One region of the Candidatus Njordibacter sp. Uisw_056 genome, then DNA from elsewhere that is predicted to be linked to it. Evidence: predicted binding sites of a transcription regulator. Region 1 holds the regulator's gene; the other holds the start of a gene.
What was found. The regulator LexA, encoded in region 1, represses DNA repair genes until DNA is damaged. The targets are predictions, from matches to a motif close to CTGTNTNNNNANACAG.
Positions count from the first base shown of each region.

Region 1 (16,008 bases):
TCTAAGCGCCACCCTAGTATTTCCTGCATCGCTTCGCCATCTTGCGCTACACCAACGATGTAATCTGAGGCCTGCAAGTCGCCAGCTTTATCAGCTGGACCGCCAGCCACTAAACGAACTACCTTAGTGAACTCATCATCCCGCTGCAGCACAGCTCCAATGCCTTCCAAAGATAAGCTCATGTCGATATTAAAGTCTTCCACTTTGCGTGGCGAAAGGTATGAGGTGTGCGGGTCTGTAACTGTGGTAATACTGTTACTCACCGCTTCATAGGCGTCTCGAAGTTCCACTTGAACTACACGTTTGCGCATCGTGGTATAGCGCTTTAGCAACCGTTGCTTAATTTGATCAGCCGTTTCACTATCTAATTGGCCGTTTATAAACTCGTTTTTCAGTTGTTTGCGCCAAATGTCTCTAATAGCTGCCAAATTTTCTAAGCGAGGATCATCAAACGGTGTTGTGCTGATGTTTTCAAGCAGTTCAAAGTTAAACATAGGGCCTTCACTGGATAATAAGGTCAAGCTGTAGTCTATGAATGCTAGGCGTCTTTGTTGTAATAAATTGTACAGCTGGCCCATAGCAACCAAATCACCTTTTAATAAAAGGTCGTCAAGTTCACTATTAAGGTAATTAAATGGTGCTAAGTCAGCTTTGCTAAAGTAAATGTGTTGAGGGTCGAGAAGCGTTAAATACCTGGTAAACACATCAGTGGCAAACTGGTCGTTAACTTCCCTAGGGGAATAGTGCTGACGACCTAATAACTCAATAATTTCTTGGGCCAACAAACCCTGTTTCTCAGTGAACTTAATCTGCACTGGTGTTTCAGTTGGGCTAGTTTGTGCTATGGCAAACGGCACCACTATAAGGCTTACTAAAAATACCACCTTAGGGAAGGTTTGGCGCCAATAAGCAGCTGTGAAAGGGATGTACAAAGCAGTCAAAAAAGTATCAGGAGTCATAAATAGTATGAAGACCTTTAGTAAGCCAATGGGGTTTAACAACGAAATCTCATTGACCCTATACTAGCTTGATTTTAGTGAGCTTTTCAAACGTCTAGAGCGAATTGAAGCTAATTTAGCCAATGCTTTACAGAATCGTTACGTTTGCAGCCCAGAATGTGGCAATATTAGCCCTTTGTAACGAAGGAACAAGCAAAACCATGCCAAAACAAGCCTATCTCAGTGGACTGATGAGTTTTATTAGTGACTCACCAACACCCTTTCATGCTGTTGCTTCAATGGCCAGCCAATTAAGTGCTGCTGGTTATTACCAGCTCAAAGTGGCGAACACTTGGCATTTAAAAGCTGGAGGGCGTTATTTTATTACTCGTAATGATTCAACTATTGTGGCTTTTCAGTTACCTAAAGACAATGCTCTGCAGCGGCTACACATGGTGGGTGCTCATACAGATAGCCCGTGTTTAAAGGTAAAGCCTAACCCAGAAATAAGATGTAAAGGCTATCACCAGTTGGGTGTGGAGGTATATGGCGGGGCATTGTTACATCCATGGTTTGACCGCGATCTGTCTTTAGCTGGCAGAGTGGTTTGTCGTGATGCCAAGGGTTGCCTAGTGAGCCACCTGATAGATTTTAAGCGCCCAGTGGCATGTATTCCAAGTCTAGCCATACATTTAGACCGTGAGGCTAACAAAGGCCATACTGTGAACCCACAAACAGATCTGCCTGTGTTACTCGGACAGGCCTTGGGTGATGATTTTAATCTACGCTCACTGCTGGAGCACGAGTTAAACGCTAATGGGCAGTCTGTGGAGCAGGTGATTGATTATGAGTTAAGTTTCTATGACGTTCAGGCCCCAGCTTTAGTGGGACTAAAGCTGGAGTTTCTAGCAGCGGCAAGATTAGATAACTTATTAAGCTGTTACATAGGGTTAACAGCCATGCTAGATGCTGAAACTGATCAGGGTATGTTATTGATCTGTAATGATCATGAAGAGGTCGGCAGTCAGTCAGCCGAGGGGGCTCAGGGTAGTTTTTTAATGTCTGTGCTGCAGCGCATCTACCCAACGGCTGAACTACTGCATCAAGTGTTAGATGCATCCACTTTTATTTCGGCTGACAATGCACATGGGGTCCATCCCAACTTTACTAATAAACATGATGACCAGCACGGGCCTAAGTTAAATCAAGGGCCAGTAATTAAAGTCAACGCAAACCAGCGCTATGCTACGAATGCAGTGACTAGTGCAATGGTAAAAGAGCTGGCTGCCCAAATCGGATTGCCTATCCAAACCTTTGTGGTGCGCAGCGACATGAGCTGTGGCAGCACCATAGGGCCTATTACTGCGGCTCAGCTCGGTGTGCGCACATTAGACTTGGGAGTGCCCACGTTTGCAATGCACTCCATACGCGAGCTTGCTGGCAGTGCTGATGCACAAATCACCCATAATTTACTAACAAGGTTCTTTGAGACACAACTAATTCTCTAGATGTTATTTACTGGTGCCTAATTAAAAAAGCCCGGCTGTTACCAAGCTCTGCAGCCTGAGCTAAATCGTTAAGTTGGTTTTCAGCAAGGGAGCCAAACCAACTAATAACAGTGTGGCAAGTGCCACTCTTTAACGCTTGCTTGGCTAGGCTCATGGTGTCGTGGTGGGAATCAGGTTTTAATAAGATGATTTTATCCAAGTCAAACCCAGCAGCCCTTAGTTGGGCTTTAGGCAATAACCTAGGCGGTGCAACCCAAGCTAACCAACGTTGGTCATGGCTGAGTTGTGCAAGTAATGGTAGCAATGTCTGCACATTGTTCCAGGCCTCACCGCGCATAATGATTTCTGTGATGCTACTAAGATCTTGTGCAGGTGTATGTTCTTCTTGAGCCCAGAGATCTAGCTGATGTTCTGCTAAAATTCCCTCGATGTTAGTCTCAGTTTTTTGCTGCTGTTGTCGCATCATTTTGGCTCTCCTTCTGGTTTAGTTACCACGGCGTATGACACCGACACTTAATCCTTCAATGCTTAAGTGTTGGTGCGTAAGGTCTACTTCTATGGGTGAAAAATCTGGATTTTCTGCAATCAGTTGCACGTGGTTACCATTGCGTTGAAAACGTTTAACAGTAACCTCATCGTTTAGGCGTGCCACTACAACTTGTCCATTTCTGGCTTGATCTGTTTTATGCACGGCTAATAAATCGCCATCATAAATACCGATGTCTTTCATCGACATTCCACTCACTTTAAGTAAGTAGTCTGCCTTCGGATAAAATAGATTTTCTGGAATTGCGCAATAGTCGCTGATGTGTTCTTGCGCTAGCAGTGGGCTACCAGCGGCTACCATGCCAATAATGGGCAGTCCAAGGTCTACTTCATGCATATCGGGCACTCGTATACCTCGAGAAGCACCCGGAATGATCTCAATTGCACCTTTACGGGCTAGGGCTTTTATATGTTCTTCTGCAGCATTAGGTGACTTGAAACCCAGTTCTTTAGCAATTTCTGCCCGAGTCGGTGGGTAACCTGTATCATTAATGTAGTTGCGAATACAGTCGAGTACTTGATCTTGGCGTGGGGTCAACTTAATCATATTACGTCCTCTAACACATACTAGATATGCTGGTTGTTTGTACAGTTACTGTATATAATACCAGTAATATTGACGCTGGCAAGTTTTATTTTCCCTAGCGGTTTTTCTGTCAGCTTTTAAGGCTAAAATGGTGTACCCTGATGACCGATTATTCGATGCTAACAAAGAGCTTCTTCCGTGTCTGATTCTGTTTCTGTAAAACAAGATATACAACAACTTTACCGTCAGCTTATTAAGCAGCTAGACCTGAAACCTCGATGGGGTCAAAAACAAATGATAGCGACTGTGGCTAATCATTTTTTGGCAATCGATATGGATGCTGATGGCCATCGCCGAGATGATAATCCGGTGTGCTTGGTAGAAGCGGGTACAGGTACGGGAAAAACCCTAGCCTATATGGTGGCCTGTCTGCCTATAGCTAAAGCTTTAGACAAAAAATTAGTTATTTCAACAGCAACTATCGCCCTACAAGAACAAATTGTACAAAAAGATCTGCCGGCCCTTAAAAAACATGGTGGTTATGATTTTGATTTTCAATTAGCAAAAGGCCGGCGAAGATACCTGTGTGTATCTAGGTTAGACCAAGCCTTATCACAAAATGCCGCTATTGACCCAACCCAGGCGCTGTTTGAGGATGAGTTAGCCCTAAAGCTAGATGCGCAACAACAAACTTTGTATAAAGATATGGTAGTGCAACTTGGCAGTAATCAATGGGATGGCGACCGTGATGCCTGGAAAGACTCCTTGGCAGAGGATCATTGGCGGCCAATTACGACAGATCACAAAGGTTGCACTAACCGCCGTTGTAGCCATTTTAGTCAGTGCCCATTTTTTAAAGCTAGAGATGGTTTAGAACAGTCTGATTGCATTGTTACTAATCATGACTTGGTTTTAGCAGATCTAGCTTTAGGAGGGGGTGCTATTTTGCCAGCACCAGAAGACACTATTTATATCTTTGATGAAGGTCATCATTTAGCGGATAAAACCCTAAAACAGTTCACCCATCAGCAAGGTATTCGCCAACTTAGTCGCTGGTACGGGCAAACGCGCTCGGGCTTAAAAAAGTTTTTAAAAGAATGGCAGGGGGGTGGTAAAGGTGCTCAACTCAGTGGGCAGGTAAAGGACCATCTGCAAGGGCTTGAGCAGCAACTCATTAGCGTTGAGCAATTCTTAGACCAGTCGGCATTTAGGCCCCAGGATGGTTACCAGCAGCAAGAAAATTATCGTTTTTCACAAGGCATAGTGCCAACCGAGCTAGTACAAATTAGTCATGATATGGGCCTCAGTAGTGCCCGCTTAGCAAGAGACTTAGGCGCCTTACACGCGTTGATGGACGATGTCGTTAAAGGTGATCAAAACGGTTTGCCTAAAGACCAAGCGGAGAACTACCTTGCAGCCTTTGGGGTATTACAACAAAACGCTGAGCAACAGCTAAGTTTATGGCAAGCCTATGCTAAAGTTGACCAAGAGGGTGAAGTGCCCATGGCACGGTGGCTACAGTATTGGCAAACACCAGAGCGTGTGGATTTAGAGATGTCAGCAAGTCCTATAATGGCGGCTGAACTGCTGCAAAAAAACTTATGGCAACGATGTTATGGAGCCTTGTTAACATCCGCTACCCTCACTGCTTTGGGCCGCTTTGACCGCATTATAACCCATGCTGGTTTAAACCCTAGTAGCACGATGCTGGCTGTTGCCAGCCCCTTTGATTTCTCTAAATCACAGATCTGTGTCCCCAAAGAGGCGATTGAGCCAGGGCCAGAGGGCGTGTTTGTGGATCATTTGATTGTAGGGCTTAAAGCTCAGTTAAATCAGGCTGAAGCCAGCTTAGTGTTGTTTACTTCACGGCGTGTAATGCAGTTGGTTTTTGAGGGTATGGACGGTCTATGGCAGGATTTAATTTTGCAGCAAGGTGAATCTTCTAAGCAACGTCTATTGGACCAACACAAACAACGTATCGATGAAGGAGAGGGCAGTATTTTGTTTGGCCTGGCCAGTTTTGCTGAAGGTATCGATCTACCTGGCAATTACCTAACTCACGTAGTAATAACACGGCTACCATTTACGGTGCCAGACCGCCCCGTGCCATCAGCTCTTGCTGAGTGGATCGAGAAGTCTGGTGGTAATAGTTTTGCTGAACTATCGGTGCCAGAAGCAAGTGTTAGGCTAGTGCAAGCCACAGGTCGTTTGCTGCGCAAAGAAGAAGATAAAGGCCGCATTACTATTTTGGACAAACGTATCTTAAGTAAACGCTATGGCCAACAGCTTTTGCAGGCGTTACCGCCTTATCATCGGCAGTTTAGTTAATGAACGATTAAGGCTAATTAAAGGTGTTTTGTGTAATGGTCTCAAACTCTCTATACTGCCTCGTTGAAGTTTATCTTAACGAGGCATGCTCGCCTCTCAATGGAAAATCACCTTGAAATCAAATGATTCAAAAGCCTCTGGTTTAAACTGGTCGCTGGACGATTTTATCGTCCCACAGGAGGAGGGCAAAACCCGCTTTCATGATTTAGATTTGCCCGACCAAGTGATGCAGGGTATTGCGGCGTTGGGATATGAATACTGTAGCCCAATACAGGCATTAACCTTGCCTGAATCTCTGGCTGGAAAAGATATTACCGGGAAAGCACAGACTGGCTCAGGAAAAACAGCTGCATTTTTACTCAGTATTATTACTGACTTTTTAGATTTTCCCATAGAAGGTCCTCGTCGATTAGGTACTCCAAGAGCGCTTATTGTTGCTCCCACCCGAGAGTTGGTAATGCAAATAGCCAGTGACGCTGAGGACCTTACACGTTTTTGCGATGTCAACGTTCAGCAACTTGTTGGTGGCATGGATTTTGAAGTACAGCAAAAGCAACTACAAAAGCAGCATACTGACATCATGGTGGCTACACCGGGTCGGTTGTTAGATTTTTGTCGCCGAGGGCATGTCAATCTGCGTGAAGTGGAAGTGATCGTCTTGGATGAAGCTGATCGGATGTTGAGTATGGGCTTTATCCCAGATGTGCGGGCTATTATTCGTCAAACACCAAAAAAAGAAGATCGCCAAACTTTGTTATTTAGTGCTACTTTTAGCGAACAGATATTACGCTTGGCAGAACAATGGACTTTTGAGCCTGTGCATGTGGAAATTGAGTCTGACGACCTAGCTTCTGCCACTGTAGAGCAGCGTTTCTTTTCTGTAGCCCGCGCTGATAAATATAAAGTGTTGCTAAATTGCTTAAAAACAATGGGCGTAGAGCGTGCGATTGTATTTGCTAACCGGCGTCATATTACCCGTGATTTAGCTGAAAAGTTGCAAAAAGACGGCATTAAAAGTGCCCTTTTGTCGGGTGAAGTTGCGCAAGTCAAACGGGTTAAAACCCTAGAGCGCTTCCGCAGTGGCGATACACCTATTTTAGTCGCTACGGATGTAGCAGGCCGAGGCATCCATGTGGATGGTGTAACTCATGTTTTTAACTATGATCTGCCAGAAGAAATAGAAGACTATGTGCACCGTATAGGACGCACTGGCCGAGCAGGAGCTTCTGGGATTTCAATTAGCTTTGCCTCAGAAGATGATGCCTTCATAATGCCTGACCTAGAACAGATGCTGGGAAAACGTTTAGACTGCGAACCGACACCTAGCGAACTGTTAGTTTAATAGGTGTCGCAATGAACTTTAAACCCGCAGTTGCAGTCATTGGTGGCGGCAGCTTTGGCACTGTATTAGCCAACATTGTCGCTCACAATGGATTTCCTGTTAGGCTGTGGCTACGTGACGAAATGTTGGCCCAAGAAATGCGTAATACACGGATTAACTCTCGCTATGTGCCCGGGCTAGAATTACACCAGAACCTCGAAATAATGACTGATCTTAGTGCCTGTATTAGTGATGCAGACACCGTTTTATTTTCCGTGCCCAGTAAAGCCTTTAGAGGGGTTTTGGAGCAAGCTAAAGGCTTTATAAACCCACAGCAATACCTAGTTACGACAGCAAAGGGTATTGAGCCTGATACTTTTTTATTAATGAGTCAGGTGCTTGAAGTCTATTTTCCTAACAACCCTGTGGGTGTGATCAGTGGCCCGAACTTAGCAAAAGAAGTGGCTGCTAAACAGTTAACGGGTACTGTGATTGCTAGTGATCATGAAGGGCTGCGTCGTCAAGTGCAGGACATATTACAGTGCCACTTCTTTCGAGTGTATGCGAGCAATGATCGCTATGGCACAGAGTTGGGTGGTGCACTCAAAAATATCTATGCCATTGCTGCCGGCCTGAGTGCAGCTTTGGGTATGGGTGAAAATACCCGTAGCATGTTATTAACCCGCAGTTTAGCTGAAATGAGCCGCCTAGCAGTGCATATGGGCGCTAATCCAATGACATTTTTGGGTCTAGCTGGGGTTGGGGACCTAATCGTTACCTGTATGTCTCCCTTGAGTAGAAATTACCGGGTAGGTTATGCGTTAGGCCAAGGAAAAGGTTTAGACCAGGCTGTAGCCGAGCTAGGAGAGGTGGCTGAAGGTGTAAATACCCTTGCCTTGGTGAAGGAAAAAGCTGATCAATTACAGGTGAATATGCCCTTAGTTGATGGCCTTTATGCGTTGGTTTATGAGGGTGAAGATGCCTCTACTGTAGCGAAAGCACTAATGGATCGTGATCAAAATTCAGATGTTGAGTTTGTACTAAAACGCAGTTAATCACTTGAAATGTGTCTGAATTGACCCTATGTTAAGTACATGGAAGTTAAAGGAGCAAATACTATGCAAGCATTAAAAAATAACCTGAAATCAGAAGCTTTTTGGCTTCGCCTAGTCTTTATGTTGTTAACCTTGGTGTTGGTAAAAATTGCAGCGTATATATTAGTGCTGTTAGTTGTTGCTCAGTTTTTTTATCGTCTTTTTAATGAATCTAGCCAGCATACGATACTTGAATTTAGTAATAGCACAGGGCGTTTCATCCTTCAAAGCTACCGGTTTTTGTCTTACCAAACTGAAAGCAAGCCTTTTCCATTTAATGACTGGCCGGAGGCAAAGGATTTACCACAGGCCCAGGACTAATGAAACTGCTCCTAATGCGCCATGGTGAGGCCAGCTTCAATGCTCCCTCTGACGCTCAAAGGCGGCTTACCCAAAGGGGCAGCGATTCAGTCATACAGCAAAGCCAACAGCAAACCATACCTTGGCATGAATATACTAGCCTGTGGGTTAGCCCTTATATGAGGGCACAACAGACGGCATCTTTGTTGTTACAGAACTATGCTTATAAAAAGCACCTATTAAATCTACAAACACTGGACTGTATCACTCCTCACGGAGAGATCGATCAAGTGCAAAGTTTCTTGCTGCAACAACATCATGAAGGCATTGTTCTGATCACTCACCAGCCATTAGTTAGTGGTTTGATTGGCCATTTTTGCCATGGGAATCATCACATGGGAGAGCCTATGCGGCCAGCTTCTATAGCCTTGCTGGAAGGTGAGGTTGCGGCTGCAGGGTGTCTTCGATTGACCAATTTATTCCATCCATAAAGGTAATTAATATGGCTATATTTTCTCGTTTAACAAGCAATGCCAGCATCTTCATAAGTTGCTTTTGTGTGTCTTTAATCGCTCAAGCAGAGGTGAATTTGGATGTGACTCAAAACAGTTTTTTGATTCATCAGACACAGATAAATGCACCATACTACACGCTACCCACTAGCGCGATGCGCAAGGTTAATGGCGTAATTGGAGCTGAATATAACTTGTCTTTGGCTGGCCAGCTTAGTAGTTACACCTGGGAAATGATGCCAGGGTTAAGCGCTAAAATGGTTCATGAAAAAGCTTTAGCGCAACTCAAAACAACTAATGTAGAAGTGCTGTATCAATGCCACGGACGCTCTTGTGGGTCTAGTAACCAATGGGCAAATCAGGTGTTTCATCAATCACGTCTCTACGGCCTAGATAGTCAGCAGTCTTATGCTGCTCTAAAGCAAGACACTTTAAAGGGGCAGAACTACTATGCACTTTACAGCACTGAGCGGGGCAACAAAAAAGTTTATTTACACCTAGAAATGATTAAGGGATCGGTGTTTTAACGCAAAACAAATAAAAGGTCCAATATGGATAAGAAATCCAATTTAGATTCATTTTCTGACTTCATTGCTGCGGGTAGTGCAACGACACACGAGGCGCTAGCGCTATTTGACAGCCTCAATTCTGTCAATATTGACTTTATGCTTGGGAACTGGAAAGGGGCAAGCTTTCCCACTGGCCACTTGCTCGACGGGGTGTTGGAAGTTTACCATTGGTACGGGAAGACATTTGAAAGTGCTGAGCATGTGCATCCTTTGGTGTTCACCAACAGGCGCGGTAGCAAAGTAAGTGTGAACCCTGCCTTGATCCCTTTGAGTGCGCTTGATGTTATGCCTATTTTGAAGGCACCTTTTTTGGGACGCCTAATGCAGTACTTTATACCCTTGTTCACAACCCAACGCTCTCGGGCCCGACTGAGAATGACCAGCTATCGTGGCAAAGTTACTGCAACTATGATCTATGATCATAAACCGATCAACGACGTATTTCGTCAGGTTGATAGTAATACCGTCCTTGGAATTATGGATCGCAAAGGGATGGAGCAACCTTTCTTTTTTGTGTTGCAAAATGAAAGATCACGACACTATAGCGAGTGATAGTAAGTGTTATTATTTGAAACGTGTTTTCACACTTCCTCTTTAAATGATTAAAAGCTAAGCTAATGGCTGAACTTATCGTGAAATTTAAGTAATAAGTTGTTTGGTATAAGTCTAATGCAGTATGGCCAGATTTAATTTGAGTGAGCTATAAATTAAACCCGTTGTCTCCATTGATACACCAACTAATCTAAGGATGTCTAAATTATACATTGGCTTACCAATGTAACACTTCATAGGATAATAAACATGCCTACAGTTGCACTAGTTTTGGGTAGTGGTGGCGCCAGAGGCAACGCCCATATTGGCGTAATTCAAATATTAGAAGAACAGGGCTTTGATATTATTAGTGTGTCTGGATGTTCTATGGGTGCTGTAGTGGGAGGCATGTATGCAGCGGGTAAGTTGCCTGCTTTTACTGAGTGGGTGTCAGGCTTATCAAGGTTTGATGTGTTCCGTTTAGTTGATATGTCTTTGCTGTCCATGGGAGCAATCCGTGGCGAAAAAGCCTACGCTATCCTTGAAGAATTTGTAGGAGACCAGCTGATTGAAGACCTGCCCATACCCTATACTGCTGTGGCTACAGACTTAGTTAAGCAGCAGGAGGTGTGGTTTCAGTCTGGTCATATAATGGATGCAATAAGAGCGAGTGTTGCAGTGCCTGGGATGATTATGCCGGTCACAGAAAAAGGTCGCTTCTTGGTAGATGGAGGGTTACTTAATCCTGTGCCCATTATGCCTGTAGTGCCAGATCAAGCTGATTTAATTATTTCAGTTAATTTAAATACTAACGTAGAAAACTTTCGACCTGGGCAGAAGTCAATATTAAATAGTGCAAAATACGGCGACGACTCGATATTATCTGGCGTAAACGCCTCAAAAAGTCAGCGCAGCCATTTGCATTGGAATAAGATGGAAATGCTAAACCAGTGTTTTGAAACCATGCAGGCGACCATGGCGAAATACAAAATGGCAGGCTATGAACCAGACATTGAGATCAATATAGATCGCAACGCCTGCAATTTCTTTGAACTCTATCGAGCCAAAGAAATGATAGAGATTGGTCGACATGCAGCACTTGAGGCACTGCATGGTAATAAAAAGTTAATTAAGACTTAATTAATGTCAAAAACTCTGCACGAGTGCGTGCATCTTCGCGCAACTTCCCCAGCAGAACAGAGGTTTTCATACTTGCATTTTGTTTCTGCACTCCGCGCATCATCATACACATGTGTTGTGCTTCAATGACCACACCAACTCCCTTAGCCTGAGTAACTTCCATAATAGTATCGGCAATTTGTTTAGTCATATTTTCTTGAATCTGTAAACGACGAGCAAACATATCTACAATACGAGCTACTTTTGACAGACCTAGCACTTTACCTGAAGGCAAATAAGCCACATGACACTTGCCAATAAACGGTAAAAGGTGATGCTCGCACAAAGAGTACAGCTCTATGTCCTTAACAATCACCATCTCTTCATTGTCTGATGGAAATAGTGCACCGTTAATGACTTCGTCAACATTTTTATCGTAGCCATTATTGAGGAATTTAAAGGCTTTAGCTGCCCGCTTAGGCGTGTCCTTTAAACCTGGACGATTTAAATCTTCACCAATACTGGTAAGGATGTTTTCGTATGCTTTTTCCATAGACCTTCTCGTTGCTATTGTTGTTGTTGCCCTCATTACCAGTAGGATAGTAAAACAGAGAGACCAAATTTTACGCGCACAATACGTGAAGCGATGGCTAAGGTAAAGGCTTGAAGGCCATATTACCCTCTTTTTGCAGCCTTTTTAAGTAATACATACAGTGCGCCGGTGCCACCATCTTTTGGTAGGGCAGAAGTGAACGCTAAAACGGCATCAAGTTGCTGCAACCAGTGGTTTACATGGGACTTAATTAAGGCTTGTCCTGCGCCTCTAATTTCACCATTTTCGTCTCGATAACCTGCCCCAGCTTTTCCGTGCACTATAAGCAAACAACGGTCTCCTTCAGTCTGACCATGTTTAACCGCGTTCCATACTGAGTCCCGCGCTGTCTCTATACGATAACCATGTAAATCAAGAGTAAGGGTTGGACGCATGTGGCCATTACTGAGCCTGCGCAGGCTACCGCCATCTAGCCCCACGCGTGAGTAGGTAATGCTTTGTTCTGACTCTAACATTTCAAACCCTTGCTCCCCAAGTGCTGCTTTTTCTTGAACAAGCTCAATTGCAGCAGCTCTGCGTGTAGCAGAACTTAAAATGTCAGCGCCTTTAAACGCAGGTGTGGTCTGACGTCCAGTTTTTTTTAACGGAGACGCTGCGCCAAATGCTGACCCAAAATCTAGTTCTGTTAATGGGTTTTGCGGGTCTTGGTCTGAAGTTGAGTTCATGGTTTCTAAATGCAGTTTGTGTTCATACCAATATGGTATCGGGACATGGCTTAGCTTACAATGGCGCTATTAAAGTATTATTGTTATAAGTCATGCTTATTAAATTATCCCAAGCAATAAAGACAGCTGAAGCCGCGCTCATTGAAGCTCAGGTGCACTTTGGCCATGGCACTGACAATGCCTGGGATGAGGCTGTTTTTTTAGTGCTAGGAGCCTGTGGTATGCCCTTAGATACACAAAAAGATCAATTACAAAACGTGCTCACTAGGGAGCAGTTATTCTGCATTGAAGATTGGTTAGGTAAACGTATTCAGCAGCGTTTGCCTTTGCCTTACCTGCTAGGTGAAACTTGGTTTGCAGAAATTCCCTTTAAGGTGAGTCAGGACGTCATTATTCCCCGATCACCAATGGCAGAACTTATTGGTAGGCATTTTTCTCCTTTTGTTAAGAATAGTCCAAAAACTGCACTAGATCTTTGCTGCGGCAGCGGCTGTATTGGCATTGCTATGGCCTTGCACATGGATATTTCTCATGTTGATATGGTGGACATTGACCCTGCGGCATTAGTACTAAGTCAAGAAAATATTGATTACCATGGTGTGGCTGATCGAGTGCGGGTGTTTGATTCCAATTTATTTTCGGGTTTATCTGCTAAACATTATGATTTAATTGTTAGTAACCCACCATACGTGGACGCGAAAGACTATGATGACATGCCTTTGGAATTTTCCCACGAACCCAAGTTGGCCCTGGTATCAGGTGTCGACGGTTTAGACCTTACTGCAGCAATGCTGGCCCAAGCTGCAGATTGGCTTTCAGAACAGGGGCTTATCGTTATTGAAGTAGGCAATAGTGAAGTAGCACTGCAACAGGCTTTACCTGAAGTACCTTTTATGTGGCTCGATTTAAGTGCTGGTGGTAACGGTGTTTTTTGCCTCACAGGGGCGCAATGTAGGCAATATCAAGACAGATTTAGAGCATGGTATCAATCACGCCCATAAGTCTATTGTTTGCTGCTTAGTGTACTAAACAGCTATAATTAATTTGAAAAATTTTAGAGTAAAAATGTCATGTCTGGCAATACCTTCGGTAAGTTGTTTACGGTCACCACCTTTGGCGAAAGCCATGGCCCAGCCTTGGGTGCCACAATTGATGGTTGCCCAGCAGGCATTGAGCTGACTGAGGCTGATTTACAAGTTGATTTAGATCGCCGTAAGCCGGGTAAGTCAAGGCACACCACCCAACGCCGAGAGGCTGACCAGGTGCGAATTTTATCGGGTGTATTTGAGGGTCGAACTACGGGCACGCCTATTGGTCTTATTATTGAAAATACAGACCAACGATCTAAGGACTACGGCAACATAAAGGATCAGTTTCGTCCTGCCCATGCGGATTACACTTACATGCATAAGTATGGTGTACGCGATTACCGTGGTGGTGGTCGGTCGTCAGCCCGTGAAACAGCCATGCGTGTAGCAGCGGGTGCCATAGCTAAAAAGTTTTTGGCTGGTCAAGGTATTCGTATCAGCGGTTATCTTTCTCAATTGGGTCCAATTAAGCTGGACTGCTCAGAACCTCAGATTGTCAATGATAATCCATTTTTTTGTGGTCAGGCTGATAAGATTGAAGAACTTGAACAGTTCATGGATGCGCTTAGAAAATCGGGTGACTCTATTGGTGCACAAGTGACTATTATTGCAACTGGGGTAGCGGCAGGTATCGGTGAGCCAGTTTTTGATCGTTTAGATGCTGAATTAGCCCACGGGTTAATGAGCATCAATGCTGTTAAGGGTGTAGAAATAGGTGATGGCTTCGAGGTTGTTGCCCAGCGCGGCACAGAACACCGTGATGAAATGACCCCTGAAGGTTTCTTATCTAATCATGCGGGCGGCATTTTAGGTGGTATAAGTAGTGGCCAAGATATTATTGCCCGAATTGCGCTTAAACCCACTTCAAGCTTACATTTGCCTGGGCAATCTATCGATCTGCATGGCAACTCAGTGGAAGTGATCACTAAAGGCCGTCATGACCCCTGTGTAGGTATTCGGGCTACACCTATTGCTGAAGCAATGGTGGCGTTGACGTTAATGGATCATTTTCTTCGCCAGCGTGGGCAGAATGGCACACCTAACTATGATCTTCCCACCATAAAGTAAAAACTACCATGAAACATATTCGATTACCGCTTATTCCAACCCTGTTGGCAATGGCATTGACTTTTGTGAGTGGGATGGCCATGGCTGACAGTATTAGATTTGCCACCACTACTAGCACCTATAACTCAGGTTTATTGGATTATTTATTAAACCACTATGCCAACGTTAGCCAGACTGAGGTACAAGTGATCTCTGTAGGAACTGGCAAAGCGTTAAGGATGGCAGAAAATGGTGATGTAGATTTAGTAATGACCCATGCACCCTCTGCAGAAGCACGGTTTATTGGCCAAGGTTTTGGTATTGAACCCCTTGGCGTGATGTACAACGACTTTGTTTTGGTGGGCCCTAAAGATGATGCAGCACAGGTAAGCTTAGCCCAGACTGTGACCGAAGGGTTGTCTCTTATAATGTTATCTAATCAACGTTTTATTTCCCGTGGCGACGACTCAGGAACTCATAAAAAGGAGTTACAATTATGGCAGCACCTTGGAGCTTTGCCTAGCTTTGCTGGTTATCTTGAGTCTGGCCGGGGTATGGGCCACAGTTTACAAATGGCGTCTGAACTAGGTGCCTACACCTTGACTGACCGAGGGACTTGGTTGGCCTTAAAAGACAAGCTTGCATTGCGTTTGGTGCTTGAAACTGACCCTCGTTTACTCAATCCCTATCAGGTGATCTTAGTTAACCCAGTGCGTCACCAACATGCTAATGTTAAATCTGCTCGTGAGTTTGCCCAGTGGATGGTGAGTTCAGAGGGGCAGGGAATTATTGGAAAATTTCGTATAAATGGCGAGGTATTATTTGTGCCTTCGGCGCTATAGTTAACTCAATGAATGATCTTTGGACTACATTTAGTACTGCTATCGCTCAGCTCTTAAGCGGTGACCCGGAACTGTGGGGAATTGTTGGAGTGTCTTTTAGTGTTTCAGCTAGCGCTTTACTAATTGCTTTATTGCCCGCGTTGAGTGCTGGATTTACGCTAGCCTATTTTCGTTTTCCTGGTCGTTGGGTCGCAATTAGTTTACTCAATAGTTTGCTAGCAGTCCCTACTGTGGTGGTTGGCCTAGTGCTATATATGCTCCTGTCACGTGCTGGTCCCTTGGGTGATCTTAATCTTCTGTTCACCCGACCAGCTATGATTATTGGCCAGATCCTCTTATGTTTTCCCCTATTGGTAGCTATGAGTTTAAGTGCCTTCCAAGCTGCAGATCACCGCGTTTTAGAAACTGCTAAAACCCTGGGAGCCAGCCCACTCCAAGCCTTTGTTACATTGTTATTTGAA
Region 1 covers NZ_CP159830.1:1,136,299-1,152,306, forward strand. Annotated here, with positions in the region: gene ABXT60_RS05575 (carboxy terminal-processing peptidase) at 1-959, opposite strand, end outside; gene ABXT60_RS05580 (M18 family aminopeptidase) at 1,160-2,446, shown strand; gene ABXT60_RS05585 (cell division inhibitor SulA) at 2,454-2,912, opposite strand; gene lexA (transcriptional repressor LexA) at 2,931-3,539, opposite strand; gene dinG (ATP-dependent DNA helicase DinG) at 3,717-5,846, shown strand; gene ABXT60_RS05600 (DEAD/DEAH box helicase) at 5,959-7,188, shown strand; gene ABXT60_RS05605 (NAD(P)H-dependent glycerol-3-phosphate dehydrogenase) at 7,200-8,222, shown strand; gene ABXT60_RS05610 (DUF4389 domain-containing protein) at 8,286-8,582, shown strand; gene sixA (phosphohistidine phosphatase SixA) at 8,582-9,052, shown strand; gene ABXT60_RS05620 (DUF4892 domain-containing protein) at 9,064-9,600, shown strand; gene ABXT60_RS05625 (DUF4334 domain-containing protein) at 9,625-10,194, shown strand; gene ABXT60_RS05630 (patatin-like phospholipase family protein) at 10,444-11,313, shown strand; gene folE (GTP cyclohydrolase I FolE) at 11,303-11,845, opposite strand; gene ABXT60_RS05640 (Smr/MutS family protein) at 11,968-12,570, opposite strand; gene prmB (50S ribosomal protein L3 N(5)-glutamine methyltransferase) at 12,663-13,571, shown strand; gene aroC (chorismate synthase) at 13,641-14,726, shown strand; gene ABXT60_RS05655 (substrate-binding domain-containing protein) at 14,735-15,547, shown strand; gene ABXT60_RS05660 (ABC transporter permease) at 15,556-16,008, shown strand, end outside.

Region 2 (16,008 bases), 1.4 Mb from region 1:
TAAGTTAATGGTTTTAACCATGCAACACTCGCCTAGCTCATTGAGCTCTCCTAGCGGTTTACTTAAGCAAGATTTGCTGCTTCGCAGTCTAGCTTTTACTGTGGTCTATGCTACGGTTATTTTTGTGCTTAATAATTTTTTAAACTTCTGGGCTTTATGGCCAGGAGCAGTGAATACCCTACTAGGTAAATCACCTATGGGTCCGGCCACAGGCCTCGGGTGGCTTCAGGTATTGAGCTATTTGGCAGCGCCAATTTTAGCAGCCATTCATGTGTCTAAATTACGTGCCGAAAGTTATCAGAATCTTTCAGTTAGGGTCTCAGATTGGGCAGCCACAAGTATAAAAGCTGCTTTTTGGATGGTGTTGTTGGTCGGCATGGCTGACATGTTAGTGTCTTTCTTGCGAATTGAGCTGATGCTAGAGCCTATTGTTGGCAAAAGCCTCACCAGTGAATTAGGCAAACCCAAGTTTCGCGGTGCTTATTTACATCTCCCGTTAATGCTATTAGCCTGTTTCATTGCCCTGCGCAGTAAAGGGTTAGGCTTTATATGGCTTTCACTGTTAGTGGTTGTGGCCGAATTTTTGATCGTTATTACCCGTTTTGTTTTCTCATACGAACAGGCTTTTATGGGTGATCTAGTCCGGTTTTGGTATGCTGCGTTATTCTTGTTTGCGGCTGCCAATACCTTGCTGCTTGAAGGTCATATCCGTGTTGATGTGGCTTATACCCATTTTAAGGCACGCACCAAAGCTTGGGTTAATATATTCGGGGTGAGCTTACTTGGGCTCCCCCTTTGTTTTACTATTCTCACGCTGGGCATGTGGGATAGAACGAGTAGCATTAACAGTCCGTTACTTAGCGTAGAAGTGTCTCAAAGTGGCTATGGTATGTATGTGAAATACATCATGGTAGGGTTTTTAGCCATCTTTGCTTTTTCTATGGTTATTCAATTTTCAAGTTACTTGCTCAAGCACTTTGGTGTGCTTCGTGGCGAAACAGCGACAACTACGGCTAACCCCTAGGACACTCGGTTATGGAACTTCTGTTTTTAGGAATCTTAGTCCTACTAATGATTACGGCACTTATTTCTGGCTTTCCGGTGGCATTCTCTTTGCCAGGGTCCTCTATCATCACCATCGGTTTAGCTGCCCTAGCGGGCTGGATTTTTGCTGACAACCCAGACGCTTACTTTCATGAAGGTGGCCCAGTGCAATGGCTTAGTGCTGGGGTGACAAATTTTAGAAGTCTTTACTGGAACGTTGAGCGGGATACGCTGATCGCTATTCCGTTATTTATTTTTATGGGCATTATGCTACAGCGCTCTAAAGTAGCAGAAGATTTGTTAGTCACTATGGCTCAGTTGTTTGGCCCAGTGCCTGGTGGTTTGGGCATTTCTGTCGTTATCGTTGGGGCATTGCTTGCCGCTACCACGGGTATTGTTGGCGCAACGGTGATTGCCATGGGCATGATCTCTTTGCCGGCCATGCTGCGTAATAAATATTCACACTCACTGGCCACAGGAACGATATGTGCCTCTGGCACCTTAGGCCAGATTATCCCTCCGTCGATCGTGCTTATTATATTAGCCGACCAACTCAGCAACGCAGCTGATCAAGCCAGTGCTATGCGCAAGGCTGCCTATCGTGAAATTACGGGTGAATTTTCCATGCCCTCAGTGCTGGATATAACTTCTGCCAGTGCTGGAGACATGTTTATGGGGGCCTTTATCCCAGGCCTGTTATTGGTTGCTTTGTATATATTGTATATTCTTTTCACGGCTATCATCCGTCCTAAAATGGCGCCACCCATTGGCTATTCTGGTGCTTATGACCGTCAATTCTTAGTCAAAGTATTAATGGCACTACTACCACCTCTTACTTTGATTTTTGTGGTTCTGGGATCCATCTTAATGGGAGTCGCAACGGTTAATCAGGCAGGTGCTGTAGGTGCTGTAGGTGCTATGTTGATGGCTGGCTACCGGTTGCATGACCGTGATGAAAAACGCTATTGGCCAGCATTTATAGCAATTTCAGCGGTCATTTGCTTAGGGTTTATTGTTGCTAACTTTAACCTCAATATAAAAAGTATAAATACTGATGAAGACCGCCTTGGAGTTACACTGGGTTTGATTGCTTCAGCGGCATTGCTCATGGCTATTGCTTGGAGCGGCTGGCGGGTATTTAAAACAGGCACTACCTTGCATGAAGTAATGGGAGAAACAGCTAAAACCACCTCTATGGTATTTATCATTCTTATTGGTGCTGCCATGCTCACATCTGCCTTCCGCGCCTTCGGTGGAGAAGAGTTAGTGAAACACATGCTAACAAGTCTTCCTGGTGGTTTTTGGGTGCAGTTCTTCGTAGTCATGGTAGTTATCTTTGTATTGGGCTTCTTCTTAGACTTTATTGAAATTGCCGTAGTAGTGGTGCCCATTGTGGCGCCAATATTGTTGGCCGACCCTAGCGCAAATGTTACTGCTGTATGGCTTGGGGTAATGATTGGTTTAAATATTCAAACTTCATTCCTCACGCCTCCTTTTGGCTTTGCACTCTTTTACTTACGGGGTGTGGCGGACCAGGTAGTGAAGACGCTGTCGATCTACAAAGGAGTGGTACCATTTATTGGGCTGCAGATATTGGCGTTAATCATCACTGGTTTTTTCCCCAGTTTAGTTAACTACCTTCCTAATCGCACCTACCTTACTTCTGAGTCAGCACCACCACCTATGAATCCCCGCATTCAGCCGTGTTTAGAGGAGCAAGTGCTCACTCTTTACGCCAATCAAAAAATTAGTTTGGTAGCGGCCATAGATTCGATGGCGGCGGCAGATACCAGCTATGTGTCTTCTGCGGCAGCACAGATGTTAGACGACAGTTTAACTAAGGCACGCCAAACATTTGTTAAAGTAGAAAGCATTTATCAGGCTAAGGCTGAACTCACAGACTTCGAACAAAACTATGAGCCATTGCATCAGCAAGTGCGTGAGATCCAGCTTAATGTGCGTCGCAATAAACGCTTGGTCGAAGACGCTAAGTTACAATTACGCCGACTTGATGATATTGAGTTAAATGCTGATCGTAGATCTAATTTAGCCATACGTATTGATGAACTGGGGCTGTTGAATCAGCGTTTAGAAGCTAGCATTCCTGCAGTATGGGCAACCCAAAGGCCTATATTTGAGAAGCTCAACAAGGCAGAAAAGCAGTCTCGTAATCAATATCGCCGCAACGCTGATGAAGCTTATGAAGGCATAACTGAGATGCGTTTGTGGATAAGCCAAGCGCCAGAGTTAGCTGAGCTTGAACCGGGAGTGGCCGAACTTGCCGCTAACATTGACCAATTAGACGCCAAGGACGCGATGTCAGCGATTAAGTTACAAGAGCGAAATTTGGGAGAGTTTGCCGGTGTAAGCAGCATCAAGTCTAAACTCTCTAAAGCACGAAGGGCGCTAAAGGGCAGTAAATATAACCCAGAAAAAGCCAAAGGCTACCATAGTGAAGCTATGGCTTTGCTAACCGCAGAAATCACATGGCGAAAACGTGCACTAACTGACATGGTTCCAGCTTTAGTGAGCTACGACCTGGCGATTAAAGACAGCATTGGATTGCGTCTACAAGAACGTATGAGTGATGATGTAGCCACCACAGTTTCTGCGTGTATGGCTAGCCATAAGGATATCTCCTTACAATTTTGAGTATAGGCGGTGGATTGAGCTGAAGCGAATAGGGTAGAATGTTCCTAATTGCTTATTGCTTCGGCTCAACCCATGTTTACATCTAACCTCGATTTATTTAAAACTATCGCACAAGCCCACCCGCAGTTACGCAAGTCTGAGCGTAAGGTGGCAGACTATGTGCTAGAACATCGTGCAAAGATTGTACAAATGCGTATTGTCGATTTAGCGGCGGCGGCAGCAGTAAGTGAGCCCACTGTAGTGCGCTTTTGCAGGGCATTAGGCTTTGATGGGTTCCAAGATTTTAAGCTTAAACTTGCTCAGTTTGTCGGTGCTAATACCTCTTATCAGCAATTTCATCTAGATAGTCGTGATTCAGTAGAGCAGTTTAAAGAAAAGATTTTTGATTCCACGATGGGTAATCTAATGCGAGTAAAATCTGATTTAGATGCCGCTAACCTAGAGCAAGCTATTGTTGCCTTAGCTCAGTCTAAGCGTGTTGACTGTTATGGTTTTGGCGCTTCTGCCCCTATCTGTAGTGATGCACAGCATAAGTTCTTCCGCCTCAATATTTCGGCTGCGGCCTATTCAGACCCTCACCTGCAAACGATGGCGGCTGTTACCTTGCAGCCTGGCGATGTAGTGATTGCAGTCTCTCAAACGGGCCGTACTAAAGATCTACTTCACACCACACAACTGGCGATGGATGCGGGTGCAACAGTTATTGCCTTATGCCCAAGTGATACCCCTCTAGCTGAGCAAGTGCAGATTCCTTTGTATATCGATTTAGATGAAGACAAAGAACTCAACACACTCATGTCCTCCCGCATTACCCAAATGGTGGTGATAGACGTTCTTGCTGTAGGCGTTACTATGAAGCTAGGTGAAGAAACCATGACGCATCTCAAGACGATTAAACGCTCTCTTAAAAGTTTAAGGTTTCCAGTTAAGCGTATTAAATAATTCTGCCTTTTTCAGCACAGCAAAAGGACTCTCTAAGCTTTATTAACGCATAGGTAGTCAATAGTCAGACCGTTTATGGTTTGATACTGGAGGTGTCAGCATGGCCAGTATTTATAAGCAGCTTGTTAAACCTTCGGATGCTCTTATACTGAATAAAATCAACTTTGCCAAGAGGGTGTAATAAAGCTCACCTTCTTAGGCTTGAATTATCTGTTTAGTGAGGAGAATAATAGTGAGTTTGTCTTTAATAATGCGAATCAGTGCTGGCTATACTGGCCTATGGGTTTTAATGATGGCGTTAACTCCAGCAATGGTAGCTGGTGATCTATTTGGCGTTGAGTTAACCGCACCGCTTCATGCACAAATGCAATTTACGGCAACGGCGGCAGCAGCTGTTGCCAGCATACAATGGATGGTACCTACATGGGCGCCAGCTAGTATGGCTAAATTTGCACGCTTAGCAGCTATTATTTGGGTTGTTTTTGCATTATTAAATGCATCACTAATATCCTCTGGCACAATGCTAGCCAGTGTGCAAAATTATAGTACACCCATTATCATGGCTGCTATTGCTTTGTTGTTATGGGTAAAATCCAGAAGCTAAGTTTGTAAATAATGACCTGGCCAGGGCAGCCCCTTTAACTGTGTCTAAACAGTTACGCATATCGACATGTTAGGTATAACAGCCTATTAATGGGTTGTTTCAATTCATTTTAAACTGCCAGACTCTTCTGCATTGTGGGTAAAGGAAAATACATATGAAGTTTGAAGGTAGTGCAAGTGTGCTGCAGCAAAAAATGGCTGGTAGCAGTGCTGGTGTGGCGCGTCGTCTTGCAGTAATGAGTGCACTTAACCTGCAGGTGGGTAACACTGCGTTAGATGTGGGTTGCGGTGCTGGACATTTAATTGAAGACATTGGTCTTGCTGTGGGTGATAGCGGTAAAGCCTTTGGACTTGATCCGAGCGAAACTCAGTTAGAGGCTGCAAGGGTGCGTTGTGATGCCTTGCGTAATGTTGAATTCTTATGTGGCATGGCTAACAATATTGGCCTAGCTAATGAGTCTTGTGATGCAATTGCCTCCATTCAAACGTTGGACTATATAGACGACGTGGACGCTGCATTGGCTGAAGTAGCACGGCTATTAAAGCCTAAGTCTAATTTTGTTAATGTGTCTGTGTTGTGGGATAACTTCAAATTTCACGGGGCTGACGATAAGCTTAACAACATCATTCATGAAGCTTTTAAGGCTCATTGTTATCACCAAATGTTACCTATGGAGCTTCCCGGTAGATTGGCTAAGCATGGCATCGGTAACATTCGCACTGAGTCATTGGCTTTTGTGATGACCCAGCGCCACGAAAACTCACCTGCAACTTATGCCGAAATGGTGCTTGCTAACTTTGCCATTAGTCAGGGTGTGGAAGAAGAAAAGGTACAACAATGGCGATTTCAATTAGAACAAGCAGAAAAAGAAGGTAGATTTGGCTTTACTAGCTTTCCTGTGCTTACCATGGGAAATAAATTTTAAGATGGTGATTTAAATCGGCTAAATTCTAAATAGCATGATGTATACAGCTGCTTTTACTGTAAAAAAGTAAAAAAAGAGGACTTTAAGTGCCTTAAGCTTTACAAAAGCGTACAGTGTTTAGATAACGAATTGAATTGTAACCACAATGAAAAAATCACTGTTAGCTGTCGTTCTTTTAGCGTTTTTAGCCCAAGCGCACGCCCACAAACCTGTTTTAAATGAAAGCTCAACATACCCTGCTGACGCACCATACGAAATAGAAGAACCAGAAATATCAAAAGCTATCTATTCAACACTGACAGGTGACCCTCACTATTATCGAATAGAATCTGCCACTGATTTTAATTTTTATGCCGGCATCTTGGCTGCCAAAATTGGTGAATGTGCACTTGAAAGTAAATTTTCATTTGAAGTTCTAAATTCTGATTTTGATGCAATTTATCTTGCAGATGGTGAAAACTTTACTTGGGCACCATGGTATGAAGAGTATGGTAAACAGTGGTATTGGAACGGCCCAGAGGTCGGTGAAAATTTTTTATCTAATGAGGTTTTTAAAGCAGGGGTCTATTACATAAAAGTGTTTAATAGTTTAAATGTTGGGCAATATGTCATCGCTGTTGGTGATATTGAACAGTTCTCGTTTACGGATATTGTGGGTTTAATTTTCTCTATGGGCGACATAGAAGATGAATTCTGGAACCCTGACAAATGCAATAATGGTTAGCGCCTTATATTAGCCATTCTCAACAAATCACATTAAACATATTAAGGCCTTTGAATACTATCAAGTTTTGGTTGCTATCACGTGCTCAGATTAATGAAAATCTCGAGAACTGATTTTTAACTGTTCTAGCAAATGGCTACAATCTATGAGCTTTCCTGCAATAATGTGAGTGACTTGGTTATCTGGGTCACGCTCTAAAATGCCTTTTACTTTCAATATTTTAGCATTTAAATAAACTTGTCTTTGTGCGCGGGCAGTGCCTTGCCATACCACTAGGTTAGTATTTCCTGTTTCATCTTCTAGGGTAATAAAAGTTACACCAGAGGCTGTGCTGGGCCTTTGTCGACCAGTAACTATCCCCGCGGCAGTGACTAAACTTTGATGAGGCTTATGTACCATTTGGCTAGTGCTTAGGCAGCCTTTTAGAAGGCCTGCATGGCGTAGCAAGGCAATGGGGTGTTGTTCTAAGCTTAGGCTTAGGCTGGCATAGTCTTCAGTTAACACATCTAAAGCGTCAGGCCCTGGTAATTGCTCTGGGTTTGTTTCTTGCACTTGGTGCAGTAATGGTAGGTCTTGATAATTGTCGAGTAATTGCCAGCGGGCTTGGTAGCGGTGGCCACTAAAACAGGTGAGTGCATTAGCGCTAGCAAGAGATTCTAGCTGGCCTCTAGGAAGGTGTAATGTTTGTACTTGGGGAAGGTCTTGAAAGCCTTGTTTGGGCCGGTGTTTTAATAGCTGCTGTATATGAATTTGGCGCACTCCTTTCACTTGCCGAAAGCCTAAGCGTAATGCCAGTTCTGCGGTCTTAGTAGATTCTAAACTGTGGTCCCAAGCACTATGATTAATACACACCGGCAGCACTTGAAGACCATGACGACGGGCATCCTGAATTAACTGTGATGCACTATAAAAACCCATAGGCTGGCTATTGAGAATGGCACAATAAAATGCTGCAGGGTAGTGGTATTTAAGCCAAGCCGAAGCGTAAGTTAAAACTGCAAAACTGGCTGAATGGGACTCGGGAAAACCGTACTCTCCAAAACCTAAAATTTGTTGATATAAGCGTTCTGCAAACTCTGTTTTATAACCTCTTTTGACCATGCCATTGACAAGCTTATGTTGGAATTGATCAAGCTCTCCATGACGTTTCCAATTGGCCATAGCGCGGCGCAAGCGATCAGCTTCTCCGCCACTAAAGCCTGCTGCTACCATTGCTAGCTTTATCACTTGCTCCTGAAAAATAGGCACACCTAAGGTACGTTCTAGCACTCCCTTCACTTCCTGTGATGGGTAATCTACGTTTTCTTTACCCGCTCTGCGGCGCAAAAATGGATGCACCATGTCTCCTTGAATTGGCCCAGGGCGCACAATGGCAATTTGAATCACAAGGTCATAAAAACAAGCAGGTTGTAAACGTGGCAACATGCTCATTTGAGCACGGGATTCTACTTGAAATACACCGACACTATCGCCCTGCTGGAGCATGGCATACACCTTGGCATCATCATCCATGCGAGTGATGTCAGCTAAGCTGAGTTTACGCCCGTGATAGTGGTGCACCATGTGTAATGCTCGTCTTATAGCGCTAAGCATGCCTAAGGCTAAAACGTCTACCTTGAGTAAGGCAAGGCTTGCTAAATCGTCTTTATCCCACTGAATCACAGTACGATCAGCCATGGCTGCATTTTCTATAGGCACCAGCTCACTTAAGGGCCCTGCACTAATAATAAACCCCCCAACATGTTGTGATAAGTGGCGAGGAAATCCTTGTAGTGTTTGCACCAGTTCCAAAAAGCATCGGCCCACATGGCTCTGGCTGTCTAAACCCAAGCTGTGTAATTGCTTATCCCACTCTGTACTGTGATCTTGGTGATCTACATTTTTAATAAACAGTTCAAGTGTGGGTAAGCTAATACCTAAGGCTTTACCTACTTCACGCACCGCACTCTTAAAACGGTAAGTGATAACAGTAGCAGCTAAAGCTGCCCGATGGCGGCCATATTTTTGATAGATGTACTGAATTATTTCCTCGCGCCTTTGATGTTCAAAATCTACATCAATGTCTGGTGGTTCAGCCCGTTCCTTAGAAATAAAACGTTCAAATAATACCTGTATTTGGCGAGGATCTACGGCAGTTATTTCTAAACAATAGCACACCACAGAATTAGCTGAAGAACCACGGCCCTGATATAAAATGTGCTGACTTTTAGCGAACTGTACTAAGTCATATACGGTTAAAAAGAAGTGGGCGTAACCTTCGGACGCGATAAGGCTAAGCTCTTTATCTATGATGAGGGCAATATCGTGTGGCACCCCAGCAGGAAAGCGAATTTCTTTACCTTGTTCTACAAGGTAGTGTAGATAACTGTTGGCATCATAACCACTGGGCACTAGTTCAGCGGGGTATTCATAGCTTAGTTCTGATAAACAAAAGTTACATTGTTGGGCAATTAATACACTGGTTTGTATCCATTGGAGGGGATACAGTTTGGCGATTTTATCCAACGATCGTAGGCTATGTTCACGGTTGGCCTGAAGAGCGTAACCACAGGCATGTACAGGCATACCAATACGAATGGCTGTCAGGGTGTCGTGTAGCATTTGCCGATCTGGGCTATGCATAATTACTTGACCAAGAGCTACTATGGGCAAATCATAAGCCTTGGCCATGGTTTGGCAATGGGTTTGTAGGCGCTGATCTAGGGCACTTAAACGCCGGTGACAGCCTATCCATAAGTGGTCTTTATATTGGCTACTTAATTTTTCTCCTAATAAACTTTTACTGCTTGGATGGGGGTTCCATATAAGTAAGCACTCACTAAGATTGTCAAAATCATTTTCAAAAACTTGGTATTTACCTTTTTCACAACGTTGCCTAGAAAGGCTGATCAGCTGACATAATTGAGCATATCCTAAGCGATTTCTTGCGAGTACTATTAAGCTCTCTTGAGCCTCAGATTGGTGTGGATTAAGTAAAAACTCACTACCAATAATGAGCTTAATATTTAAATTATGTTCTTTTTTATGCTGATAGGCTCGAACAACCCCTGCTACTGAACATTCGTCTGTAAGCGCAAGGGCTTTATAACCTAAAGCATCTGCTTGCTGGATTAACTCTTGGGGGTGGGAAGCCGCCCGCAAAAAGCTAAAATTGCTTAAACAATGTAGCTCAGCATAATCGACAACAGGTTTGCTACTCATGAAAAGTAGCCATGTAAAAACCACTCTTCTCTGGGAGTGCGAAATAACCAACACACCTGTCCAGTTGGGTTGCGTGCGATGAAGTAGTCACGGCAAATGCTCACGTTATCCCACCAGCCACTTTGGATGCGTTCAGGGCCAGATAAAATACACCACTGCTGATCAGGCTTATGATTTAAGGCCTGTGGCAGGGTGAATAATAAGCTTGGGCGTAAATATGTTGTAGCCTGATGTGCCTGGTAACTACTTTGGGGCGCACCTTGATAGAAGCTTCGTTCGGGGCGATGATCATCTCGCAAATACACTTGTTGTACGGCATGGTCTCCGAGTTTATTTTGTAAGCGGCTAATAAGCTGTCCAGCTGTAAGTTTGCCCCCTAAAGGCTCAAATAATTGTGCTGACAAGGGTGCCCATGGCATTTGTCCTTTAGTTTTAAGGCTAATAGCAATAATAGGTGCTTGAAGTTGTAACTGTTCTAACCTCAGCATGGATAAACCTAACCAAGACTCTGCCCGATATTCGCCATCGCTACAGCCTATGTAGACTCTTTCTGAAGTGTGTTCTAGGTACTCTAGGCCTAAAATCAGCCCAGCAGCTTGTAGTTGGCGAGGCGCTAAAAAGGCTTCCAGATCACTTAATAATCGTTTTAATGGAAAACGTAATGCTGTGCTGTGTTCAATTTCGTAGAGTAACTCTAAACGCTGGCGAAAGTGTTCAGGGGGTTGGTATCTAGGCCTGCTAGGCGCACTGCTGTCTTCTAGTTGTTGTAAATAAGTCACTAGAGTTTGGCCTAAGCGCTGGCCTAGTGCTGACCGTGGTAACGCTTGAGCTTGGCCAAGAGTATTAAGCCCAAGGCGCTCTAACTGTAGACAAAGTTTATAGTTAAGGCCTGCGCTGTGAATGGGCAACTGATGCAGTAACCCTGTGGCTTCACCTTGGTGCGTTAGTAAACGATCATTGCCTGCGCGGGCCAAAACCTGCGCAGCTAGGGGGCTGTGAGCGCTTGCATAATGGTAGTGCAAGCCACGTTCCATAAGCGGTTGCTGCAGCTGCTGCCAATAAGGGGCTAGGCCCTCATACAACCGTAGCATATCACTGGTTTGTAATAATAACCCTTGGGGAGGGTCAAGATACAAAGTGGCGCTGGTCTGATACAAACGCTGAGCAAGTTGAGCCAGTAGGCGCTGTTCTTGTTTAGGTTCGTAGGCAATTACTTTAAGTTGAGCAGATAAAAGTGCAGCTTGGCCTAATCCTGTGCCTATTTTTATTCCTAGTTGGCGTGCTTCTGAGTTAGTTTGTACCACCTCGTTTTTATCAACCAAAACGCAGGCTTGGTTATAGGCCTGTTGATGTAACAGGCTGTCTAGTTGAAGGTTTGGAAAGTATAAATAAAGCCACTGCATAGGTCACCGTGGTTTAAATGGCAGTGCCGCAATGTTGCTTGACGGTGCAGGGCCATGGTGAGTGGGTAAATGGGTAGGTATCGCTAAAGATGGCCAAAGCTCATGCATATCTACTTGGCAAAAGCTTTGTGGCCATTGGCCTTGGTACTTATGGATTTTTAGGCGTAGCCCTGTGGCTAGGGGGGCAAGAGACAGACGCGCACTAATTGGTAAAGCGCTCGTGCTAGGTTCGGCTTGAGGGTGTAACCAAAACATCAGGGCTTGATTGCCTTTGGCAGACACCTGTAGGCGTTTAGCTTGGGGCGCAGTTAATCCAGGTGCCCAGAGAATAAGGTGGCTACAGCAACCGCTATTAAGGCTTTGTTCGGCACTCCAAAGGGCTTGTTGTGGGTTTTGGCAGCGTATTAATAACGTTTGGCTTAGGTCAATGCCATGTTGCGCTAAAGCTTGTCCATTTAGCTCTGCTGGTGGATTTATCCACACCTGTAAGCGTGATTCAGTTTGTGCTAATAAGGGAAATAACAAACGTAACTCACCAATACCTGCAGAGCCATAGGCCAATTCCACTAGCCCTGTCTGGGGCCAGCCTCCTTGTAAGTGGGCATCTAAAGTAGGATAAAAACTACTTTGACGGCGATGATCTGGGCCGGTTAATTGCCGAGCTCGCCAGACCAAACGCTCTTTTTCGAGTTGTAAGAGAGCCATGGTAAAATTCACAAATACTGTATATATATACAGTATTCTGACATATTTTTGGCTCAGGTCAAGGAAAAAACTAAGTTAGCTTCGTCAAAGTATCAGCTGCAGCCCTCAAGCTAGCATGAGCAAAGACTGCCAAAATATCAAAGGCCTTGGTGGTAAGTTTATGAAGCTAGTGTTGATCTCATCCTCATGCAGTAAACCTAGGCTAGCCCACCACTTGTGCTAACAAAAAAATAACAACAAGATGATAGTTTGTTCGGTATTGAATAATAATTGCTCCTAAAATGTCAATTAAATCCCCATAGGCAATGCCATTATTGCGCCATACAATTAACGTAATTAATAGAGGACCTCAGCCGTGCCATTACAAGCTAGCCAAAATGTATTTATTACCTGTGCTGTGACAGGGTCTGGTAGTTCTCAAGACCGCTCTCACCATGTGCCACGTAGCCCTGAACAAATTGCTAATAGTGCTATTGATGCAGCTAAGGCTGGCGCCGCAGTGGTGCATTGCCACGTGCGTGATCCCAAAACGGGGATCCCAAGCCGCCGCTTAGATTTGTATAAAGAACTCACGGAACGTATTCGTGCTTCAGAAGTGGATGTAGTCCTTAACCTTACCGCGGGCATGGGTGGTGATATAGTGTTTGGTGATGCTGAGAACCCACTGCCTCTGCACCAATCTAGTACAGATATGGTCGGAGCCAGCGAGCGTGTAGAACATGTGCGTCAGTGCCAACCAGAAATCTGCACCTTAGATTGTGGCACCATGAACTTTGCTGAAGCTGATTACGTCATGACTAATACTCCAGGCATGTTGCGGGCTATGGCAGGAAAGATGACAGCTATGGGTGCTCGCATTGAAATTGAAGCCTTTGATACGGGCCATTTATGGTTAGCTAAAAAGCTGGTTGAGGAAGGTTTAATTACTGAACCGGTAATGGTACAACTGTGTATGGGTATTCCGTGGGGTGCGCCGGATGACCTCAATACCTTTATGGCTATGGTTAACAATGTACCTAAAGACTGGGTGATGTCAGCCTTTGCTATTGGTCGTAACCAAATGAATTATGTAGCCGCTACCGTATTGGCCGGAGGTCATATTCGTGTTGGTTTAGAAGACAACATTTGGTTAGAAAAAGGTGTATTGGCGACTAACGCGCAGCTAGTAGAGCGTGCCGCAACCATCGCCACTAACATGGGTACCACATTAATGACTCCAGCTCAGGTGCGTGAGTTGATTAAAGTAGAAAAACGGGCACCTTTGGCATGATTGATATGGTAAATAAGAGCTATAAAACAGCCGCTTGTATCGGTGGTGGTGTTATTGGTGGTGGTTGGGTAGCAAGGTTTTTGTTACATGGTTGGGATGTTAATGTTTATGACCCTGCAGCTGATGCTCAGCGTAAATTAGATGCAGTACTAGATAATGCTCGTGCTGCTTTGCCTCAACTAGCCGATGTGGCTATGCCCAGGGAAGGTAAACTTATCCTTTGTGATAGTTTGGAAGCAGCAGTCGCTAACGCTGATTGGATTCAAGAAAGTGTGCCAGAACGATTAGATATTAAGCACATGGTATTTGCTCAAGTGCAGGCTGCTTGCACTGAATCAGCTATTATTGGCTCCTCCACTTCTGGCTTTAAACCTTCACAATTGCAAGAAAATGCCCTAAGACCAGAACAAATTATGGTGGCCCATCCGTTCAACCCCGTGTACTTGTTACCTTTAGTAGAATTAGTGCCTAGCCCAGCCAATGGTTTAGGCATTATTGAACAAGCCAAGGCGTTATTAACCAGTGTAGGCATGAAGCCTTTGCATGTGCGCAAAGAAATTGATGCCCACATTGCCGATCGCTTTTTAGAGGCAGTATGGCGTGAAGGGTTGTGGATGATCAAAGACGGTATTGCCACTACCTCAGAAATAGATGATGCAATTCGCTATGGCTTTGGGTTACGGTGGGCACAAATGGGTTTGTTTGAAACCTATCGTATTGCTGGTGGTGAAGCGGGTATGGCGCATTTTATTGCGCAATTTGGACCTTGTTTAGAGTGGCCATGGACCAAGCTCATGGATGTGCCGGAACTTACAGACGAACTCATTGCAACCATTGCAGAGCAATCAGATGCACAGTCTGGGCATCACTCCATTAGAGAGTTAGAGCGCATTCGGGATAAAAACTTAATAGGTATTATGCGTGTGCAAAAAGATAATAATTGGGGTGTAGGTGAGCTATTGAACCAACATGATGAGCGTTTAAAGCAGTTAGGTTAATATGGCTTATCTCTAGCAGCAAGTAACTCATAGGGTGTTATTAAGACGCTAGATAAGGCCATGCCTCATGTAGGTGAGCAAGGTTTGCGATTAACCAGGAGCACCCTATGTTTTACCTAGGTTAAATAAGACCGCCTTAATAGGGTAAAAAATTGTCAGATCACCTAGTGCTTACTGGTATGATGGCGCTATGTACTTGTTGTATTGGTTTATTTAATGAACGCCATTTTTCCAGTTGTCAGCTCCATTTTGCTGGTGATGCTATTAGGCTACGGCCTGTCTAAAAAACTTCTTGTAGACGCCAGTTTTTGGCAAGGTATTTCAAAGTTATCCTACTGGGTGTTATTCCCGGTGTTGATTGTGCGAACTTTGGCTAACGCCACCATTGATCCAGCTTTGGTTTTACCTTTGTTCACTATCTTTACTGTGGCGCTGATATTAATTTTAATTTATTGTGTGGTGGTGTCTCGGTTACTGGGTCTAGATGGAGCCTCCACCTCATCGATTACCCAAGGTGGTGTACGCCATAATGGGTTTATTGGTTTTGCGGTGTTGGTGGATATATTTGGCCTGCCCGGTCAGGAGCTTGGGGCCTTAATTATTGCTGTGCTGTTGCCCTCTACTAATATTCTCTCGGTGCTCTCTGTGAGTTTGCTAGTGAGTAAAAAAAACCAACCCTTGCCCGCTTTAATGCTCAAAGGACTATTGCGTAATCCAATGCTCATCGGCGTAGCTATCGGTCTTTTTCTTAATATACTCGCCATTTCTATCCCTACTATATTGGATCAATCGATGGACATGGTGAGTCGTGCTGCCTTACCTTTGTTATTGCTCAGTGTGGGCGCCAGTTTGAAGATGAGTTCCTTAAGGGGTAGCTGGCTACCCTTAATTGCTGCCCTTAGTGCTAAGCTCTTAGTGTTTCCAGCCTTGTTTTTAGGGGGCGCATGGTGGTTTAATCTAAGCCCTTTGGTGACCGTTTGTGTGGTGGTTTTTGGGGCTTTGCCGGCCGCCGTATCGGCTTACCCCTTTATCCAACAGATGGGTGGTAACGCCAAACTCATGGCTGATATCATTACTTTGCAAACCTTAGCCAGCTTGGTAGGGTTAACCTTTTGGACCAGTTTGGCGATACATATCACAGGTTTAGTACTATGACTTTTTCTGTACCTTATGATTTTGTTCAGGGGCACTCTCCACTATTAGTGAGCATGCCCCACTCTGGTTTGCAGCTTACGCCTGAAGTGGCGAGCACCTTAATACCAGAAGCCTTGGCCTTACCCGATACAGATTGGCACATTCCACAACTGTATGACTTTTTAGAGGCCATGGGGGTGGGTGTGATTAAGGCTAATTATTCACGGTACGTCATTGACCTTAATCGCCCAGAAGATGATAAACCACTTTATGCGGGTAAAACCACAGGCTTATTTCCTCATATTTTGTTCAACGAAAAGTCTATGTTCAAACCTGGCGCAGTTGCAGATAAAGCCCATCAACAAGCCTGTATCGAAAATATTTGGCGGCCTTATCATCTGCAGTT
Region 2 covers NZ_CP159830.1:2,736,621-2,752,628, reverse strand. Annotated here, with positions in the region: gene ABXT60_RS13170 (TRAP transporter small permease subunit) at 1-1,024, shown strand, start outside; gene ABXT60_RS13165 (TRAP transporter large permease subunit) at 1,036-3,696, shown strand; gene ABXT60_RS13160 (SIS domain-containing protein) at 3,769-4,638, shown strand; gene ABXT60_RS13155 (hypothetical protein) at 4,871-5,242, shown strand; gene ABXT60_RS13150 (methyltransferase domain-containing protein) at 5,397-6,167, shown strand; gene ABXT60_RS13145 (hypothetical protein) at 6,313-6,891, shown strand; gene ABXT60_RS13140 (error-prone DNA polymerase) at 6,982-10,092, opposite strand; gene ABXT60_RS13135 (Y-family DNA polymerase) at 10,089-11,495, opposite strand; gene imuA (translesion DNA synthesis-associated protein ImuA) at 11,499-12,200, opposite strand; gene ABXT60_RS13125 (3-keto-5-aminohexanoate cleavage protein) at 12,556-13,470, shown strand; gene ABXT60_RS13120 (3-hydroxyacyl-CoA dehydrogenase NAD-binding domain-containing protein) at 13,476-14,468, shown strand; gene ABXT60_RS13115 (AEC family transporter) at 14,685-15,623, shown strand; gene hutG (N-formylglutamate deformylase) at 15,620-16,008, shown strand, end outside.
Region 2: a site for LexA is predicted at 12,218-12,233, ahead of imuA (translesion DNA synthesis-associated protein ImuA). Genes of this name have one in related genera too.